DNA from 2 places in the Devosia ginsengisoli genome. Region 2 is predicted to be linked to the other one. Evidence: predicted binding sites of a transcription regulator. Region 2 holds the regulator's gene; the other holds the start of a gene.
The links. Region 2 encodes PhoB, which activates phosphate uptake and scavenging genes when phosphate is short. Its sites were predicted from a motif close to TGTCATNNANCTGTCAT; they were not measured.
Positions count from the first base shown of each region.

Region 1: phnC (phosphonate ABC transporter ATP-binding protein) is a predicted target of PhoB. The motif match lies at 2,075-2,091, and genes of this name have one in related genera.

Region 1 is NZ_CP042304.1:296,429-299,637, reverse strand. It holds gene phnE (phosphonate ABC transporter, permease protein PhnE) at 1-41, opposite strand, end outside; gene phnD (phosphonate ABC transporter substrate-binding protein) at 207-1,115, opposite strand; gene phnC (phosphonate ABC transporter ATP-binding protein) at 1,185-2,018, opposite strand; gene FPZ08_RS01545 (DapH/DapD/GlmU-related protein) at 2,309-2,923, opposite strand; gene phnL (phosphonate C-P lyase system protein PhnL) at 2,920-3,209, opposite strand, start outside.
Region 2 is NZ_CP042304.1:2,004,214-2,007,422, reverse strand. It holds gene FPZ08_RS09820 (MFS transporter) at 1-846, shown strand, start outside; gene phoB (phosphate regulon transcriptional regulator PhoB) at 1,190-1,891, opposite strand; gene phoU (phosphate signaling complex protein PhoU) at 2,003-2,710, opposite strand; gene pstB (phosphate ABC transporter ATP-binding protein PstB) at 2,740-3,209, opposite strand, start outside.

The DNA.
Region 1 (3,209 bases), 1.7 Mb from region 2:
AGCAGGGTTTCGTTGGCGGGGGAAAGCGGGACATCGGTCATGGGCAACTGCTTCCGCTGAAGGTTCAGTCGTCTCCCTCCCCCTTGTGGGGAGGGATCAAGGGTGGGGGTTCTTTCCCCACGTTCGGAGCGTGTGACTCCCCCACCCTCATTCCCTCCCCACAAGGGGGAGGGAAGCTCGTTCGGCGAATGTGGGGAGAGAGCGGGTTAGCCCCCGATCACCGACTTACGGGCGTCGATGATGGTCTGGTAGAACTGCTGGTCGGCCGGGGCGAAATCGACATAGCCGCCGCCGGTGAAGCTGTCGAAGCAGTCGAAATCGGCTGCCGGCAGGCCCACGAAATAGGCCTTCACCTTTTCCTTCATCTCGTCGGAAAGGTTGTTCGACACCATCAGCGGGCCGTTCGGGATGATCGGCGACTGCCAGACTTCCACCAGGTCGTCCATGTCGAGCAGGCCTTTGTCGACCATGATGCGCAGGTTGCCGGTGGTGTAACCTTCGCTCCAGGCGCCCTGGCCCGAACCGAAAGTGGTGCCCACGTCCCAGGTGCCGTCGAGCACGCCGAGAACCAGGTTTTCATGGCCGCCGCCAAAGCCGGTTTCGCTGTAGAATTCAGCGATCGGCATGCCGAGATCGGCCGGCAGCGACACGTTCGGCACCAGGTAGCCCGAGGTCGAATCCGGGTCGGCAAAGCCGAGCTTCTTGCCCTTGGTCGAGGCCAGGTCGGTGATGCCGCTATCGGCACGGGCGACCATGATCGACACATAACCGGTCGAGCCGTCCTGCTGCTTGGTGGTCAGGATCGGGTCAACCGCTTCGGGGTCGCTCAGGTAGATCGAGGCATAGGACGAGGCGCCCATGATGGCGATGTCGATCGTGCCGCCGAGCAGGCCCTGGATGACGCCGTTATAGTCCGGCGAGGGGAAGAACTGCACTTCGGCAACGCCGGTGGCGGCCTTGAGGCTGTCGACGACGCATTCGGAACGGCGGAGCTGGTCGCTCTCGTTCTCGCCGCCATCGAGGCCGATGCGCAGGACATTGACGTCCTGGGCGAAGGCAACGGTGGACATGGTCAGGGCCACGGAGGCCAGCAGGATCGTGCGGATCGCGGTCATGGATATCTTCCTTTGGTGACGCGGGTTTGTCGGCAGGCCCGAAATTCGGGCCGCGGAACTTCGGTAAAATCAGGGAGCCTGCTGCGCGTTGGTCGGCGTGCGCGGCAGGCGAAGGGGCGCGACAGGCGCAATCGACGTCGAGGTCATCGCCTCCGAAAAGGCTTCCTTGAGCCCGTCGGCGCCATAGATGGTGCGGGCCACATCGGTGGTCAGCTCGTCCGGCGTGCCGTCGAACACCACCTTGCCCGCGGCCATGCCGATAATGCGCTCGCAATAGGCGCGCGCCGTATCGAGCGTATGCAGGTTGGTGATGACGGTGATGCCCTCGGCATTGATGTCGCGCAGGCTGTCCATGACGATCTGCGCATTGCGCGGATCGAGCGAGGCAATCGGCTCGTCCGCCAGGATCATTTTCGGCCCCTGCATCAGCGCCCGGGCAATCGCCACGCGCTGCTGCTGGCCACCAGACAGCGTCTGCGCCCATTGCATCGCCGTCGCCGCGATATCGAGCCGCTCCAGCGCCTTGAGCGCCTCGAGCTGTTCGCCCGGCGAAAACACCTGCAGCAGGTTCAGCACCGGATTGCGGCCATTGAGCCGCCCCAGCATGACATTGGTGATCACGTCGAGCCGCGGCACCAGGTTGAATTGCTGGAAAATCATGGCGCAGTCGCGCTGCCAGTTCCGCAACGCCTGCCCGCGCAGCTCCGAGACGCGCAGGTCGCCATAGTCGATGGAGCCCGACGACACGTCGGCCAGGCGGTTGATCATGCGCAGCAAAGTCGATTTGCCCGCGCCCGAGCGGCCGATCACGCCGACCATCTGCCCTTGCGGGATTTCGAGGTTCACGCCGCTGACGGCGACCTTGTCACCGAACCGACGCGATACGTTGGAAATCTTCAGCATCAGGGTCGCCCCGCCGTTGAACTGCGGCAGACCTAGGGCGGAGACGTGAAGCTGGGATAACGGTTGAATGACGGTTGCGTGACTATGCACAAGGCCGCTGTGGCGGGGTGTCGCGGGGGCACTTCTCCCCTTCTCCCCTTGAGGGAGAAGGTGCCCGAAGGGCGGATGAGGGTCCTGCGCTATCCAAGAACATTGAAGCATGGGATGGCGCAGAACCCCTCACCCGGTTCTTCCGCTGAACGCGGAAGAACATCCCTCTCCCTCAAGGGGAGAGGGTAGAGACGCTGCCCCTACCCCTCATACTTCTCCAGAAACCCCTCCACCCCGAGCTTGCGAAAATCCGGTAGCGCCGCATGCAGCTTCTCGTGGCTCCAGTCCCACCACTTCATCGCATCCAGCCGCCCCGCCACATCATCGCTGAACCGCTGCCGGATCACCCGCGCCGGCACACCCACGGCAATGGCGAAATCCGCCACATCCTTCGTCACCACAGCGTTCGACCCGATGATCGCCCCATTGCCGATCCGCACGCCCGGCATCACCACCGCGCCATGCCCGATCCAGGTATCGTGCCCGATGGTGATCCCCTGCCCCGCCCGCCAGTCGAAGAAATCCTGATCGTCCGCCTCGCCCTCGAAATACCAGCTCGAGCGATAGGTGAAATGGTGCAACGAGGCCCGCTCCATCGGGTGCATCGAGGCATAAATCCGCACATGGCTGGCGATATTGGCAAACTTGCCGATCTCGGCATAGGCGATCTGCGTATTCTCGACGCAATAGGAATAGTCCCCGAGCGTCGAGCGCGACACATGGCTGCCCGCCCCAACCTCGGTATAGCGCCCCAGCGTCGAGCCGCTGACCTGCGCCGTAGGATGGATAGAGGGCGTCTCGCTCAACCAGGTCATGCCGCCACCTTTGGCGCAAACGCCGTCACATCGACCACGCGGTCGGCCACCTGCACCCGCACATCCTCGTCATGGAAAATGCCCAGCAAGGCCACGCCGGCGGCCTTCTTCTCGGCGATCATCGCCACCACCACGGCCCGATTGGTCGCATCGAGCGACGCCGTCGGCTCGTCCAGCAGCAGCACGGGATGATCGGTGATGAAACCGCGCGCGATATTCACCCGCTGCTGCTCGCCGCCCGAAAACGTCGCCGGCGGCAAGCTCCACAGCCGCTCCGGTAGGTTGA
Region 2 (3,209 bases):
GGCACGCTGCTGGGCTGTTTCGGGCTGGGTGCGATCGGGGGCGCCTTCCTCAACGGGCAGGTGCGCGAGCGCTACAGCAATGAAGTGATCGTGCGGCTGGCCTGTGTGGGCTTTGCGGTGAGCTGCGCCCTGGTGGGGTTCAGCCGCGACCCGGTGCTGAGCCATTTCGCGCTGCTACCGGCCGGGGCCTGCTGGGTGCTGTCGCTGTCGCTGTTCAATGTGTCGATCCAGCTGTCATCGCCGCGCTGGGTGGTGGGGCGGGCGCTCTCGCTCTATCAGACGGCAACCTTTGGCGGCATGGCGGCGGGCAGCTGGATCTGGGGTCTTTCGGCCGATGCGGTGGGGCCAGGCTGGGCGCTGACGCTGGCCGGATGGGTATTGCTGGTCTGTGCGCTGGTGGGCTTCCGGCTGCCGCTGCCACAGTTCAATGCGCGCGACCTCAACCCGCTCGGTACGTTCAACGAGCCGATCCTCAGGCTGGACCTGCGGCCGCGCAGCGGGCCGATCCTGGCGATGATCGACTATGTGATCGCCCAGGAGGACATTCCGCAATTCCTGGCGCTGATGGCCGAGCGGCGGCAAATCCGCATTCGGGACGGGGCGCGGCAATGGGCGCTGCTGCGCGACCTGGAGCATCCGGAGACCTGGACCGAATCCTACCATGTGCCGACCTGGATCGATTACCTGCGGCACAATCTGCGGCGGACCAAGGCGGATTCGGAAAATACCGAACTGATCCGGGCGCTGCATCGGGGTGAGGGACTGCCGAAAGTGCGACGGATGATCGAGCGGCAGACCGTGCCGCTGCGGGATGATACGCCGCTAAGGGAAGGGCCGGAGGTTTAGGGAGACTTAGATAACCGACGAACGCATGAGGCCGCCTACCCTCTCCCCTCGTGGGAGAGGGTGGAAATCCGCGTTCAGCGGATTTCCGGGTGAGGGGGCTGCGCCATCCCATGCTTCCAGGGGCGTTGATGACTCAAAGCCCCCTCATCCGCCCTTCGGGCACCTTCTCCCACAAGGGGAGAAGGGAAACGCCCCAAGCCTTAGCGATTCAAGTAAAGACTCCTCCGCGAAAGCGGGGATCCATCTTGAGAGATTTCCACCATCGCAGAGCGCTGAAAGATTTCGGGATGGGCCCCGGCTCAAGGCCGGGGTGACACCGTGGGTGTGGCTGCTTTCGTGGTACTCAGGCGACTTGCGCGAAACGCTCGTCAAACGCATATCCCGCGCCGCGGACGGTGCGGATGGGGTCGGTTTCGCGGCCGCGGTTGATGGCGCGGCGGAGGCGGCCGATATGGACGTCGACGGTGCGCTCGTCGACATAGACGTCATTGCCCCAGACGCCATCGAGCAGTTGCTCGCGGGAATAGACGCGGCCGGGATGGCGCATCAGGTATTCGAGCAGGCGGTATTCGGTGGGGCCGAGATGCACGTCGCGGTTGGCGCGGCGCACGCGGTGGGTGGTGCGGTCGAGCTCGAGGTCGCCGACCTTGAGGGCGGCGGTGACGAGGTTGGGATTGGCGCGGCGCAGCAGAGCGTGGATGCGGGCGACCAGTTCGGGGACCGAGAAGGGTTTGACGACATAGTCGTCGGCGCCGGTGGCGAGGCCCCGGACGCGCTCTTCTTCCTCGCCGCGGGCGGTGAGCATGATGATCGGCACGCGGGCGGTTTCCTCGCGGGCGCGGAGGCGCCGGCAGAGTTCGATGCCGGAAATTTCGGGCAGCATCCAATCGAGCAGGATCAGGTCGGGCAGCTTTTCCTGGATGGCGTGCTGGGCCTCGTCGCCGGATTCGGCGGTGACGACGCGGAAGCCCTCGGCTTCGAGATTGTAGCGCAGCAGGATGGCGATATCGCCTTCGTCTTCGACCACGAGAATGGTGGCAGGCATGGGGGTGGCTCCCACGTTGATGTTCAGCACCGGGCTGCGGTGCTCTTGGCCCCACCCCCTCCCAACCTCCCCCTTCAAGGGGGAGGTGCAGTGCGGTGGGTGTGGCTCAGATCAGGCCTTGATCTGGGTGCGCTGGAGTTCCTGGACGTCGGCGGTGAGTTGCTTGCCGGTCTGCAGGTAGTAGGCGCGCTCGGCGATGTTGGTGGCGTGGTCGCCGATGCGTTCGAGGTTCTTGGCGCAGAACAGCAGATGGGTGCAGGGCGTGATGTTGCGCGGGTCTTCCATCATGTAGGTGAGCAGTTCGCGGAACAGCGAGGTATGCATGGCATCGACTTCGTCATCGCGATTGCAGACTTCGATGGCGCGGGCGGAATCGCGGTTGGAATAGGCGTCCAGCGCTTCCTTGATCTGGCGCAGTACCAGGGCCGTCATGTTCTTGACGCCGTTATAGAAGGTGGGCTGCAGGTTCATGCCTTCGAGCTTGAGCGAGCGGCGGGCCAGTTGCTTGGCCATGTCGCCGACGCGCTCGAGATCGGAGGCGACGTGGATGGAGGTGATGATGGCGCGCAGGTCGGAGGCCATTGGCTGGCGGCGGGCGATCATGGAGACGGCCATGTCGTCGATGCGGCGCTGCATGTCGTCGATGCGCTGGTCGGCGATGATGGTGAGATCGGCCAGTTCGCGGTCAAGCTTGAGCAGGGCCTTGGTGCCGTTTTCGATGGCGACTTCGACCTGGCCACCCATTTCGGCAATCAACTGGGCAAGGCCGGTCAGCTCGTCGGAATAGGCGGTAACGATGTGTTCGGTGCCGGTGGGCATGGTGAAATCCTCTTCAAACCGCAGGCGGATCAGCCGATGCGGCCCATGATATAGTCCTGGGTCTGCTTGTTGACCGGGTTGGTGAAGATGTCTTCGGTGACGCCTTCCTCGATCAGGTTGCCCAGGTGGAAGAAGGCCGTTTTCTGCGAAACGCGGGCGGCCTGCTGCATCGAGTGGGTGACGATGACGATGGTGTAGTTCTCGCGCAACTCATCGATCAGTTCCTCGATGATGGCGGTGGCGATGGGGTCCAGCGCCGAGCAGGGCTCGTCCATCAGGATGACTTCGGGGCCGACGGCAATGGCGCGGGCGATGCAGAGGCGCTGCTGCTGGCCGCCGGAGAGGCCCGTGCCGGGCTCGTTGAGGCGATCCTTGACCTCCTCGAAGAGGCCCGCCTTGCGCAGCGAGGAGACGACGATCTCGTCCATGTCGGCCTTGTTGCGGGCCAGGCCGTGGATGCGAGGGCCATAGGCGACGTTTTCATAGATCGACTTGGGGA